DNA from 2 places in the Staphylococcus schleiferi genome. Region 2 is predicted to be linked to the other one. Evidence: a T-box and tRNA genes for the amino acid it is inferred to sense, from the RefSeq annotation. Region 2 holds a T-box; the other holds one or more tRNA genes.
What was found. A T-box is a leader RNA that pairs with one kind of tRNA and senses whether it is charged. The one in region 2 lies ahead of MUA40_RS05565 (valine--tRNA ligase), so its partner is inferred to be a tRNA-Val.

Region 1: it has a tRNA-Val gene. The T-box ahead of MUA40_RS05565 (valine--tRNA ligase) is inferred to sense a tRNA for this amino acid. The anticodon was not compared.

What each region holds. Positions count from the first base shown of each region.
Region 1 covers NZ_CP094712.1:983,499-990,514, reverse strand. Annotated here, with positions in the region: gene MUA40_RS04605 (PTS sugar transporter subunit IIC) at 1-146, opposite strand, end outside; gene MUA40_RS04600 (D-alanine--D-alanine ligase family protein) at 775-1,800, opposite strand; partial or broken gene MUA40_RS04595 (transposase) at 2,363-2,599, shown strand; tRNA gene MUA40_RS04590 (tRNA-Leu) at 2,941-3,024, opposite strand; tRNA gene MUA40_RS04585 (tRNA-Gly) at 3,059-3,132, opposite strand; tRNA gene MUA40_RS04580 (tRNA-Gly) at 3,160-3,234, opposite strand; tRNA gene MUA40_RS04575 (tRNA-Cys) at 3,249-3,323, opposite strand; tRNA gene MUA40_RS04570 (tRNA-Gln) at 3,332-3,403, opposite strand; tRNA gene MUA40_RS04565 (tRNA-His) at 3,420-3,492, opposite strand; tRNA gene MUA40_RS04560 (tRNA-Trp) at 3,495-3,568, opposite strand; tRNA gene MUA40_RS04555 (tRNA-Tyr) at 3,576-3,659, opposite strand; tRNA gene MUA40_RS04550 (tRNA-Thr) at 3,669-3,741, opposite strand; tRNA gene MUA40_RS04545 (tRNA-Phe) at 3,748-3,820, opposite strand; tRNA gene MUA40_RS04540 (tRNA-Asp) at 3,831-3,907, opposite strand; tRNA gene MUA40_RS04535 (tRNA-Met) at 3,919-3,992, opposite strand; tRNA gene MUA40_RS04530 (tRNA-Ser) at 4,009-4,101, opposite strand; tRNA gene MUA40_RS04525 (tRNA-Ile) at 4,110-4,183, opposite strand; tRNA gene MUA40_RS04520 (tRNA-Met) at 4,207-4,280, opposite strand; tRNA gene MUA40_RS04515 (tRNA-Ala) at 4,312-4,387, opposite strand; tRNA gene MUA40_RS04510 (tRNA-Pro) at 4,406-4,479, opposite strand; tRNA gene MUA40_RS04505 (tRNA-Arg) at 4,492-4,565, opposite strand; tRNA gene MUA40_RS04500 (tRNA-Leu) at 4,578-4,666, opposite strand; tRNA gene MUA40_RS04495 (tRNA-Gly) at 4,674-4,748, opposite strand; tRNA gene MUA40_RS04490 (tRNA-Leu) at 4,752-4,833, opposite strand; tRNA gene MUA40_RS04485 (tRNA-Lys) at 4,837-4,912, opposite strand; tRNA gene MUA40_RS04480 (tRNA-Thr) at 4,917-4,992, opposite strand; tRNA gene MUA40_RS04475 (tRNA-Val) at 5,010-5,085, opposite strand; rRNA gene rrf (5S ribosomal RNA) at 5,100-5,214, opposite strand; rRNA gene MUA40_RS04465 (23S ribosomal RNA) at 5,286-7,016, opposite strand, start outside.
Region 2 covers NZ_CP094712.1:1,190,189-1,197,204, forward strand. Annotated here, with positions in the region: gene MUA40_RS05540 (uroporphyrinogen-III synthase) at 1-26, shown strand, start outside; gene hemB (porphobilinogen synthase) at 26-1,003, shown strand; gene hemL (glutamate-1-semialdehyde 2,1-aminomutase) at 1,018-2,313, shown strand; gene MUA40_RS05555 (AbrB family transcriptional regulator) at 2,419-3,501, shown strand; partial or broken gene MUA40_RS05560 (DNA-3-methyladenine glycosylase I) at 3,609-4,157, opposite strand; T-box leader at 4,216-4,430, shown strand; gene MUA40_RS05565 (valine--tRNA ligase) at 4,469-7,016, shown strand, end outside.

The DNA.
Region 1 (7,016 bases), 210 kb from region 2:
TCAAGGAGGGGTTGACCTTCTTTAAAAAATTTAAGCAATTCACCTAAAAATGCATTGGGTAATAACGCTATGACCACACCTGCTGCAACAGCATTTAAGATCACACTGAAGAAAGACTTGTTACTCGATTTTTCTTTTGAAGTCACTTGTTGTGTCCTCCTCTATTAAGAATAGCTTTATCATAATATAAGATATAGATTGAAACAATATGCAAATATAAATTTTAAACCAACCTTTTTCTATTACAAATTTTTCTAAAAGGTCTTAAATCATCAGCTATTAAGCTCTCAACGTTTAACACTCTACTAAAATTTATTTTCGTATAAATTCGTCACCTACAATGAAGTGAACATTTGCACTCTTTCAATATAACTTTATAGTTTGAATCATTTCATTATGAATTTAACTATCCTCAATGATTTTCAAATGATTATTACAATTCTAGTATAATTCTATTTTATTCTCTTTAACAATAGGTATGTAAAGGATTGAAACTAAAACAAAGTCAATCATTTTTATACTCTGAGCTTGATTAAAATATAGAGATATATATAAAACAATAAAAAAGAATAAGACGCTATTTCAACTCGATTTCGAAACCATATAAAATTGTGGTTTTATTTTGATATATCCTAGTGGTACTAAAAAAGAAGTTAAACAAATCCAATTGCTTAACTTCTACATATATAATATGATCCTGATCCGTTAAATAAAATAAACCAATTAATGTTGAATTAAGATGAAACACCTTAAGTTATACAGAAATGATTGAAATTAACGATATTTTTCTAGAGAATGCGTAACAATCATTTCACATAATTGTTCATAATTGATTCCATGCGCTTCAGCTTCTTGAGGAAGTAAACTTGTGGGTGTCATACCTGGTAATGAATTTGCTTCAATACAAAAAATATTATCATTACTGTCCATTATGAAGTCAACCCTACCATAAACTTCTAAGCCTAACTTTTTAAATACTTTCAAAGCAATATTTTGCATTCTTTCTGTTTGATCATCACTTATATTTGCAGGTGTAATTTCTTCTGTTGCACCTGGTTGATATTTATTTGAATAATCATAAAAGCCGTCTTTAGGTATTAATTCAATAATTGGCAACACTTTTTCACCTATAATTCCAACAGAAAATTCTCTTCCGGCTATTTTCTTCTCTATTAAAATTGTATCTGAATATTGTTTTGATAATGTAATAGCGTCTAATAATTCACGCTGATCATCGACAACTTTTACTCCAATACTCGAGCCGTTATCATTAGGTTTTACAACTGCAGGTGCTTTGATAGTATTAATATTTTCATTATTCATGATGCGCCACTCAGGAGTTAAAATATGATTGACAGTCATTAACTCTTTAGAAACTATTTTATCCATGGCCAATAGGCCACCTTTATACCCTGTGCCTGTATATTTGATATTGTATAAATCAAATATGGCTTGCAATTTACCATTCTCACCAATACCGCCATGAAGGCCCAAAAATACAATATCAGCAGTCTGACAGATATCAATGATATTATCTCCAATTTCATTTTTCCGACCATTGTTTTTATCAATTAATTCTTCTAAATCTGGAGCAACTTCAGGCACCTCATAATCATAAACAGATTCCCCATATTTATTATATGCTTCTTCAAAGTTCTTAACTTCTTTTAATCCTAAATATAAATCTAACATCAATACTTTATGACCATTTTTGATTAATGCATTTGCGATTTGAGCTCCTGAAGATAAAGAAACATCTCTTTCATCACTTAAACCACCAGCTAATACGATAATATTCATATAGTTTCTCTCCTAAAGACTATTTTATCCAGTCAAAATTTTCTGATTTTAACTCTATTTTACATTACTTTACTTTTGAATTCACAGCTCATTTTTAATTGATTACACTAAAATCTTATTAAATCAGACTATTTAGGCTTATACAATGGGTTTCTTATGGTTATAGAAATTTCGGTTCTTCATTTTTTATGGTGGGATGGCATAAGTCATCCTGCTTTTTTGTACAAAAATAGCGCAAATGCCTCTATAATTTTAAGTGACTAAACCAAAAATAAAGGAGACATATTGCGCCTATGTGTAATGATTGATTAAAGTTACTAAAAATTAAAGATAATAATATTAAAATCACTAAAGTTGAAGAAGATGTAGTTATTAGAGGTAAGAAATCTAACGTCATCTTTGGTACCCTTTCATACAAGCCTATGACTTGTCCTCACTGTTATCATACGAATCCAAACCGAATACACAAACACGGAAAACGTTTATCGCGAATTACTTTTTTAAGATTCCAAGAGATAGCAGTGTATTTAAATCTGTTAAAACAATGTTTTAAATGTATGGATGGAAAGTGTTACGCTTCTACAGAAAGTATGAGGATATCATTGCTTATACGATTGGAACCCCTCAATTCAATAATGGAGCGATTGAAGGAATTAATCAAAAAGTTAAACTGATTAAAAGAGTTTCATATGGCTATCGCAACTTTTATAACTTCAAAAATCGCATTTTTATTATTTTTAGACTGTATAAAAGACCAAAGAAAAAAGCAATGCCACTTTTCAATAGTGAAATTGCTTAAATAGATTGCGTACCGAGTCGAGACTCCCGAGGCATAGAGCCGAAACCGAAAATCCATTTTGGCTTCTTATGAGCTACAATAAAAGCCAAAATTAGTTGAGGTAAGGCGCCTGGGAAAGCGAGACTCGAAGAAGCAATCGGAAGTTTGCGACTTAATTATTATAGACACATAACCACCATATAAAGTGTACAGCCTCATTTCCAAGGTATTTGTAAGTGAATATAAAAAACACATTAAACAACAAAATAACGTTGCTTAATGCGTCATCGTCTCGCCAACCGACGTTGACAAAGAACCCCTATAAAAAGCCCCTAAACACAACGCTTAAGGGCTTTAATCTATACCGGTGGTCGGGGTCGAACCGACACGTCTGTGAAGACACGGGATTTTGAGTCCCGCGCGTCTGCCAATTCCGCCACACCGGCATAATCTAAAAAATCCAATACAACTATTGGAAAATGGAGCGGAAGATAGGACTTGCACCTATACCTCTTTCCGGGAAGGAAAGTGTTCTAGAATTGAACTACTCCCGCATGATATGCAATTGTTATTTTAAATAATGGAGCGGAAGATAGGACTTACACCTATACCTCTTTCCGGGAAGGAAAGTGTTCTAAAAATTGAACTACTCCCGCATATGTCATATCAATGGAGGCGGCAACCGGATTTGAACCGGTGAATAGAGGTTTTGCAGACCTCGGCCTTACCACTTGGCTATGCCGCCAAAAGTAACTGGGCTAGCTGGATTCGAACCAGCGCGTGACGGAGTCAAAGTCCGTTGCCTTACCGCTTGGCTATAGCCCATTAATTTTAAATAAAGGGCGGTTGATGGGAATCGAACCCACGAGTGTCGGAACCACAATCCGATGCGTTAACCACTTCGCCACAACCGCCATGGCAGGGGCAGTAGGAATCGAACCCACATCAAAGGTTTTGGAGACCTCTATTCTACCGTTGAACTATGCCCCTATTGATATGGTGGAGGGGGGCAGATTCGAACTGCCGAACCCGAAGGAGCGGATTTACAGTCCGCCGCGTTTAGCCACTTCGCTACCCCTCCAAGACATAATGCCGGCCAGAGGACTTGAACCCCCAACCTACTGATTACAAGTCAGTTGCTCTACCAATTGAGCTAGGCCGGCAAAAAGTGGTTCAGGACGGAATCGAACCGCCGACACAAGGATTTTCAGTCCTTTGCTCTACCGACTGAGCTACTGAACCATAATAATAATGGCGGTCCCGACGGGAATCGAACCCGCGATCTCCTGCGTGACAGGCAGGCGTGTTAAACCGCTCCACTACGGGACCTTTAAAAATAATTGCGGGAGGCGGATTTGAACCACCGACCTTCGGGTTATGAGCCCGACGAGCTACCGAACTGCTCCATCCCGCGGTAATAATATTTATAATGGCGGAGGAAGAGGGATTCGAACCCCCGCGAGCCGTTAAGCCCCTGTCGGTTTTCAAGACCGATCCCTTCAGCCAGACTTGGGTATTCCTCCTAATTATATGGACCTTGCAGGACTCGAACCTGCGACCGAACGGTTATGAGCCGTTAGCTCTAACCAACTGAGCTAAAGGTCCTAATAATATTCAACTAAAATTAGTGGCGGCGGAGGGGATCGAACCCCCGACCTCACGGGTATGAACCGTACGCTCTAGCCAGCTGAGCTACGCCGCCGTATATAGTTGTTACAATATTGAATTAAATATGGTGGAGACTAGCGGGATCGAACCGCTGACCTCCTGCGTGCAAAGCAGGCGCTCTCCCAGCTGAGCTAAGCCCCCATAATTAATGATGTTAAATCGGGAAGACAGGATTTGAACCTGCGACCCCTTGGTCCCAAACCAAGTGCTCTACCAAGCTGAGCTACTTCCCGGAAGGTATGTAGCGCGCCCGATAGGAGTCGAACCCATAACCTTTTGATCCGTAGTCAAACGCTCTATCCAGTTGAGCTACGGGCGCATGTTGCAATAATGGTGCCGAGGACCGGAATCGAACCGGTACGGTGATCTCTCACCGCAGGATTTTAAGTCCTGTGCGTCTGCCAGTTCCGCCACCCCGGCAAAACAATGGAGCAGAAGACGGGATTCGAACCCGCGACCCCAACCTTGGCAAGGTTGTATTCTACCGCTGAACTACTTCTGCATATGCGGGTGAAGGGAGTCGAACCCCCACGCCGTAAGGCGCTAGATCCTAAGTCTAGTGCGTCTGCCAATTCCGCCACACCCGCTAATGGTGAGCCATAGAGGATTCGAACCTCTGACCCTCTGATTAAAAGTCAGATGCTCTACCAACTGAGCTAATGGCTCTAAATGGTGCCGGCCAGAGGACTTGAACCCCCAACCTACTGATTACAAGTCAGTTGCTCTACCAGTTGAGCTAGGCCGGCTACTCTATTCAATTAAATGGTGGAGAATGACGGGTTCGAACCGCCGACCCTCTGCTTGTAAGGCAGATGCTCTCCCAGCTGAGCTAATTCTCCTATTATGTAAAATAACCTGGCACCGTCCTACTCTCGCGGAACGTCAGTCCGACTACCATCGGCGCTAAAGAGCTTAACTTCTGTGTTCGGCATGGGAACAGGTGTGACCTCTTTGCCATTGGCACCAGATTAAATTGAATGTTATACATTCAAAACTAGATCGTAAGTATACATTCACAAGTAAAACCTTATGAACAAATTTGATTAAGTCTTCGATCGATTAGTATTCGTCAGCTCCACGTATCACTACGCTTCCACCTCGAACCTATTTACCTCGTCATCTTCGAGGGATCTTATAACCGAAGTTGGGAAATCTCATCTCGAGGGGGGCTTCATGCTTAGATGCTTTCAGCACTTATCCCGTCCATACATAGCTACCCAGCTATGCCGTTGGCACGACAACTGGTACACCAGAGGTATGTCCATCCCGGTCCTCTCGTACTAAGGACAGCTCCTCTCAAATTTCCTACGCCCACGACGGATAGGGACCGAACTGTCTCACGACGTTCTGAACCCAGCTCGCGTACCGCTTTAATGGGCGAACAGCCCAACCCTTGGGACCGACTACAGCCCCAGGATGCGATGAGCCGACATCGAGGTGCCAAACCTCCCCGTCGATGTGAACTCTTGGGGGAGATAAGCCTGTTATCCCCGGGGTAGCTTTTATCCGTTGAGCGATGGCCCTTCCATGCGGAACCACCGGATCACTAAGTCCGTCTTTCGACCCTGCTCGACTTGTAGGTCTCGCAGTCAAGCTCCCTTATGCCTTTACACTCTATGAATGATTTCCAACCATTCTGAGGGAACCTTTGAGCGCCTCCGTTACACTTTAGGAGGCGACCGCCCCAGTCAAACTGCCCGCCTGACACTGTCTCCCAGCACGATAAGTGCTGCGGGTTAGAAATCCAATACAATTAGGGTAGTATCCCACCAGTGCCTCCACGTAAGCTAGCGCTCACGCTTCTAAGGCTCCTACCTATCCTGTACAAACTGTACCGAATTTCAATATCAGGCTACAGTAAAGCTCCACGGGGTCTTTCCGTCCTGTCGCGGGTAACCGGCATCTTCACCGGTACTATGATTTCACCGAGTCTCTCGTTGAGACAGTGCCCAAATCGTTACGCCTTTCGTGCGGGTCGGAACTTACCCGACAAGGAATTTCGCTACCTTAGGACCGTTATAGTTACGGCCGCCGTTTACTGGGGCTTCGATTCGTAGCTTCGCTTGCGCTAACCACTCCTCTTAACCTTCCAGCACCGGGCAGGCGTCAGCCCCTATACGTCACCTTACGGTTTAGCAGAGACCTGTGTTTTTGATAAACAGTCGCTTGGGCCTATTCACTGCGGCTCTTCAGAGCGTGAACCCCAAAGAGCACCCCTTCTCCCGAAGTTACGGGGTCATTTTGCCGAGTTCCTTAACAAGAGTTCGCTCGCTCACCTTAGAATTCTCATCTTGACTACCTGTGTCGGTTTGCGGTACGGGCACCGATATTCTAGCTAGAGGCTTTTCTCGGCAGTGTGAAATCAACGACTCGAGGAAACAATTTCCTCTCCCCATCACAGCTCAATCTTAATGAGTGCCGGATTTGCCTAACACTCAATCTTACTGCTTGGACGTGCACTCCAACAGCACGCTTCGCCTATCCTACTGCGTCCCCCCATCGCTTAAAACGAATATTGGTGGTACAGGAATATCAACCTGTTATCCATCGCCTACGCCTGTCGGCCTCAGCTTAGGACCCGACTAACCCAGAGCGGACGAGCCTTCCTCTGGAAACCTTAGTCAATCGGTGGACGGGATTCTCACCCGTCTTTCGCTACTCACACCGGCATTCTCACTTCTAAGCGCTCCACATGTCCTTGCGATCATGCTTCAACGCCCTTAGAACGCTCTCCTACCATTGTCCTACGGACAATCCACAGCTTCGGTAA
Region 2 (7,016 bases):
AAATAATAGAAATGAGGGTTTTATAATGGAATTTGATAGACATAGACGTTTAAGATCATCACGTACAATGCGTGATATGGTAAGAGAAACACATCTAAGAAAAGAAGATTTAATATATCCTATTTTTGTTGTCGAAAAAGATGATGTTAAAACAGAAATTAAATCTTTACCTGGCGTTTATCAAATTAGTTTGAATTTATTGCATGAAGAAATTCAAGCTGCATACGATTTAGGAATTCGTGCAATCATGTTTTTCGGCATCCCTAATGAAAAAGATAGTTGTGGTACAGGGGCTTATGTAGAAGATGGTGTTATACAAAAAGCGACACGAATTGCAAAATCAATGTATAAAGACTTATTAATACTTGCAGATACTTGTCTATGTGAGTATACGGATCATGGCCACTGCGGTTTAATTGACCCTCATACACACGATGTAGACAATGATAAAACTTTACCTTTATTAGTGAAAACTGCGATTTCTCAAGTAGAAGCAGGCGCTGATATTATTGCACCAAGCAATATGATGGATGGTTTTGTAATTGCTATACGTGAAGGGCTCGATGAAGCCGGATACCAAAATATACCAATTATGAGTTATGGCATTAAATATGCATCTAGCTTTTTCGGTCCATTTAGAGATGCTGCAGAATCAGCGCCTTCTTTTGGAGATAGAAAGACATATCAAATGGATCCTGCCAACCGCTTAGAGGCACTTCGAGAATTGGAATCTGACCTTAAAGAAGGTGCCGATATGATGATTGTTAAACCCGCATTGAGCTATTTAGATATTATTCGAGATGTTAGAAATCATAGCAACGTTCCAATTGTGGCATACAATGTAAGTGGTGAGTACAGTATGACAAAGGCAGCAGCTTTGAATGGTTGGATTGATGAAGAAAAAGTCGTTATGGAACAAATGATTTCTATGAAGCGTGCAGGTGCTGATATGATTATCACTTATTTCGCTAAAGATATCTGTCAATATTTAGATAAGGAATAAAAGGAGGTCACATCATGCGTTATAATGAATCCATTAAAGCTTTTGAAAAAGCAGAAAAACTCATGCCAGGCGGTGTGAATAGTCCAGTTCGTGCTTTTAAATCTGTAGATACACCCGCTATTTTTATGGATCACGGTGAAGGAAGCCGTATTTATGATATAGACGGAAATGAATATATTGATTACGTTTTAAGTTGGGGACCATTAATTTTAGGTCATCGCGACCCAAAAGTCATTGAAGAAATCCATAAAGTCGTTGATCGTGGAACAAGTTTCGGCGCTTCGACATTAGAAGAAAATCGTCTTGCTGAACTGGTGATTGAACGTGTACCATCAATTGAAAAAGTTCGCATGGTTTCTTCTGGTACAGAAGCAACGTTAGATACATTGCGACTTGCACGTGGATATACAGGTAAAAATAAAATTATCAAGTTTGAAGGTAATTATCATGGACATAGTGATTCTCTGTTAATCAAAGCAGGATCTGGTGTAGCCACACTTGGCTTGCCTGATTCTCCTGGGGTGCCTGAAGGGACAGCTAAAAATACAATTACCGTTCCGTATAATGATCTAGATGCAGTACGCTATGCTTTTGAACAATTTGGTGATGATATTGCGGCAGTTATCGTAGAACCTGTATCAGGTAATATGGGCGTAGTGCCACCTATTAACAATTTCTTGCAAGGCTTACGTGACATTACACAAGAAAATGATGCATTGCTTATTTTTGATGAAGTCATGACAGGCTTTAGAGTAGGTTACAATTGTGCGCAAGGTTATTTTGATGTCATACCTGATTTAACATGTTTAGGTAAGGTCATCGGTGGTGGCTTACCTGTTGGTGCATTTGGTGGTCGTAAAGAGATTATGGATCATATCGCGCCAAGTGGTGATATTTACCAAGCAGGGACACTCTCAGGAAACCCTCTAGCAATGACAAGTGGTTACATGACATTAAGCCAATTGACACCAGAAAGTTATGACTACTTTAATCAATTAGGTGATATGTTAGAAGACGGGCTTAAAAAAATCTTTAATCGCTATGGTATTCCATTAACTGTCAACCGAGCAGGTTCAATGATAGGGTTTTTCTTAAATGAAGGTCCTGTTACGAATTTTAAAGAAGCAAATGCTTCAGATCATGAATTATTCCGCGTTCTTTATCGTGAGCTTGCAGTACAAGGTATCTTTTTACCTCCGTCACAATTTGAAGGTATGTTTTTGTCAACGGCTCATACAAAAGATGATATTCAACAAACTTTAGAAGCATTTGATACAGCTCTAGAGCGAATTACAAAAGCAACACAATAAATATTTGACTATTTTACACAACTAAAAGTACTATAATGAATAAAATGCCAATTTTATTGTTTATAATTATTAAAAACAAAAGTGCTGTAAATGATAGGAGGGACCATGACACGAAAACACCACATTAATAGTTTCATTGTACTTGGACTCTCAATCATTTTTGGCCTTATATTATTACGACTTCATTTAATACTGCCATGGATGTTCGGACCGATACTTGCCAGTTTATTTGTGATTAAAGTTTTGAAGTTAGAAGTGAATTGGCCACAATGGCTAAGTGAACTTGGTCTTATCATGTTGGGCGTTCAAATTGGAACATCTTTTACAAAAAATGTAATCGATGATATTAAAAATGATTGGTTTTCAATTATATTAGTGAGCGTCTTGTTACTTGTATTATCTCTTATTGTTTCTATCGGCTTTAGAAAAATTGCAAGGGTCAATAGAGAAACAGCTTTATTAAGTGTCATACCAGGCGCATTAAGTCAGATGCTTGTGATGGCCGAAGAAAATAAGCGCGCAGATATACTTGTTGTGAGCCTGACGCAAACGTCCCGTATTATATTTGTTGTTATTTTAGTTCCGTTTATCTCATATTTCTTTAAAGATGCAGACGGTAGTCAAACCGAAATGCAACATATGCATCTATTAACTGAAGTTTTAACTTTCAAGGAGATTTTAATCATTGGACTAGGTATTTGTGTCGTTTACATTTTGATGAAATGGATTCACTTTCCAACCAAAATGTTACTTGCGCCAATTTTAGTGCTCATTGTTTGGAATATGGTAACCGAACGCACTTTTACGCTTGATGCGCCAATTATTGCAGGTGCTCAAATTATCTATATGATTCGTGTAGGTATTCAAATCGCGCATTTAACTGAGCAACTTAAGGGCAGAATTGCAGTCGCAATTGCTTATCAAAATATTTTACTTATATTTGGTACACTTTTAATGGTCATTTTGATTCATTTATTTAATCCAGCGTCGATTAATAATCTATTTTTAAGTGCAGCACCTGGAGGTATGAGTCAAATTGTATTGGTCGCATTAGATACCGGTGGAGATGTCGCTATGATTTCGAGCTATCATATTTTCCGTATATTCTTCATACTCTTTCTGATTGCACCATTAATTAGCCTTATTTTTAAATATCAAGATCGGAAAAATAAAAGAAATACGTCTTAATGTAAAATAATTCATTTTGATTCATTTAAAAGGGACAGCAATCAAACGTTTTAACGTGACTGCTATCCCTTTTTTGTATTTTATTGGGTATTGTATTCATACATGTGTTAACGATTTGGACAAGAAATCAAATGACTATTATAAAGACCCGCAGCTTCCATAAATGAAAATGCAGTTATAGGACCGATAAATTGAAACCCGTATTGTTTCAGTGACTTTGACAATTTCTTGGCTGTATCGTTCACTGTAATTCGCGCTTCAACGGTTTTGTATTGAAAATCAATGGGTGCACCATCGACAAATGACCATATAAAATGACTAAAGCTTTCATAGTCTTTTTCAATTTCAATATAACCTTTGGCTTGAGAAACAATGGCTTACAACTTTTTGCGATGATGTATAATATTAGGGAATGTCATCAATTGATCGATATCTGATGATGTCATTTGTGCAATTTTATATGGATCAAACTGATAAAATGCTGATTTGTAAGCATCTTTCTTTTTGAGTATCGTTAGCCAAGATAAACCAGCATGTTGGGATTCTAATGCCAGAAGTTCAAATAGCGCACGAGAATCATATAATGGCTTTCCCCAAAAATGATCATGATAATCGATATATACTGGATCTTGACTACCGAATGCACAGGGATTCACGTTTTTATACCTCCTTGTATTGACTTCATTGTCGTTTCAGTATACTATAAGAATTAAATTAATAGTAGAATTTGGGAAGAGTAGATGGTTGTCTTTTTTTAGAGAGTGTACGTTTGCTGAGAGTACATAAAAGGCGTTATTGAAGGTAGCCCACGTTGAACTTTAGCTGAAAGTAAAGTAGGTTAAAGCGTGTTATGAGCGTTAATCGTAAGAGTGCAATAGTGCGAATGCATTATTGAATTTAGGTGGTACCGCGGAACATCCGTCCTATGATGAGGACAGGATGTTTTTTTATTTGAAGGAGGATTCTTATGGAAATGAAACCAAAATATAATCCGCAAGAAGTTGAGGCGGGTCGATATCAAAAATGGGTAGAACAAGAGTTATTCAAACCTAAACAAAATTCAGATCAACCCACATATACAATTGTTATTCCACCGCCGAATGTAACTGGAAAATTACATTTAGGGCATGCTTGGGATACAACATTGCAAGATATTTTAACGCGTATGAAACGAATGCAAGGTTATGAAACACTTTATTTACCTGGTATGGATCATGCTGGTATTGCGACACAAGCAAAAGTTGAAGCAAAAATGCGAGAAGAAGGCATTTCGAGACATGATATTGGTAGAGAAAAGTTTTTAGAAAAAGCATGGGATTGGAAAGAAGAATATGCCGATTTTATTCGTCAACAATGGGCTAAACTCGGACTTGGCTTAGATTATTCAAGAGAAAGATTCACACTCGACTCTGGTTTAAGTCAAGCAGTACGTAAAGTATTTGTTGATATGTATAAAAAAGGATTAATTTACCGTGGTGAACGTATCATTAACTGGGATCCTGTAGCGAAAACAGCACTATCTGATATTGAAGTCATTCACGAAGATGTTAACGGCAAATTCTATCATTTTAAATATCCGTTTGCGGATGGCGAAGGGTATATTGAAATTGCAACGACACGTCCAGAAACGATGCTAGGTGATACTGCAATTGTTGTACATCCGGAAGATGCGCGTTACAAAGAAGTTATCGGTAAAAATGTTATTTTACCAATTGTTGGCCGTGAGATTCCTGTTTTAGCTGATGAATATGTTGACCAAGAATTTGGAAGCGGGGCAATGAAAGTGACACCTGCACATGATCCAAATGACTTTGAAATTGGCAATCGTCATGACTTAGAACGTATTGTCGTTATGGATGAATCTGGATGCATGAATCAAGAAGCAGGGAAATACGCTGGTCTAGATCGCTTTGAATGTCGTAAACAACTCGTTAAAGATTTGTTAGATCAAGGACTTGTAATTAAAATCGATGATCACGTTCATTCAGTTGGACATTCTGAACGTACGGGTGCTGTTGTTGAACCTTATTTATCGACACAATGGTTCGTTAAAATGGCACCGTTAGCAGAACAAGCTTTGAATAACCAAAAAACAGATGGACGTATCGAATTTGTTCCTGCACGATTTGAAAAAACTTTTAACCGTTGGATGGAAGAAATAAGAGATTGGACTATTTCTCGTCAACTTTGGTGGGGACATCAAATACCTGCTTGGTATCACAATGAAACAGGTGAGATTTATGTTGGTGAAAATGAGCCTGAAGACATTGAAAATTGGACACAAGATGAAGATGTATTAGATACTTGGTTTTCTAGTGCATTATGGCCTTTTTCTACACTTGGATGGCCTGATGAAACAGCTGAAGATTACCAAAGATTTTATCCAACACAAGTGCTAGTAACAGGCTATGATATTATTTTCTTCTGGGTAGCACGTATGATTTTCCAAGGTTTAGAGTTTACAGGTGAAAAGCCATTTAGTGATGTGTTATTACATGGGTTAGTACGCGCAGAAGACGGACGTAAAATGAGTAAATCTCTAGGTAATGGTGTTGACCCTATGGATGTCATTGATCAATATGGTGCAGACAGTCTTCGTTATTTCTTAGCCACAGGATCTTCACCGGGGCATGATTTACGCTATTCAACTGAAAAAGTAGAGTCAGTTTGGAATTTTATTAACAAGATATGGAATGCTGCTCGATTTAGCTTAATGAATATTGGTGAAACATTCCGTTTTGAAGATATCGATTTATCTCAAAATCTATCAGTAGCAGATCAGTGGATTTTGACACGTTTAAATGAAACGATTGAAACAGTGACGCAATTAAGTGATAAATACGAGTTTGGCGAAGTTGGCCGTGTATTGTATAATTTTATTTGGGATGAGTTTTGTGACTGGTATATTGAAATGAGTAAAATACCAATGAACGGTGACGATGAAGCACAGAAAAACGTAACACGCTCAGTGTTAAGTTATACTTTAGACCGCATGATGCGCCTATTGCATCCATTCATGCCATTCGTAACGGAACATATTTGGCAAAACTTGCCGCATGAAGGCGAGTCTATTGTGACAAGTGCGTGGCCAACAGTTAATGATGCGTTTAATTTCGAAGAGAGTAAAGATGTAATGGAACAATTAGTTGAAATTATTAAATCTGTACGTCAGTCTCGTTTAGAAGTAAACACACCATTATCAAAAGAAATTCCGATTAAAATCAAAGCGAAAAATGAAAAAATTCAACAGTTGTTGTTAGCAAACCAACACTATTTAGAACGCTTCTGTAATCCGAGTGAACTTGAGATTGCCACTCAAATCGAAATTCCTGATAAAGCAATGACATCTGTTGTTGCAGCTGGTGAAGTCATTTTACCAATTGAAGGTTTAATTGATATGGATAAAGAATTAGAGCGTTTGGAAAAAGACCTAGAAAAATGGCAAAAAGAATTAGATCGTGTCAATAAAAAACTAGCAAATGAAAACTTTGTTAAAAAAGCACCAGAAAAAATTA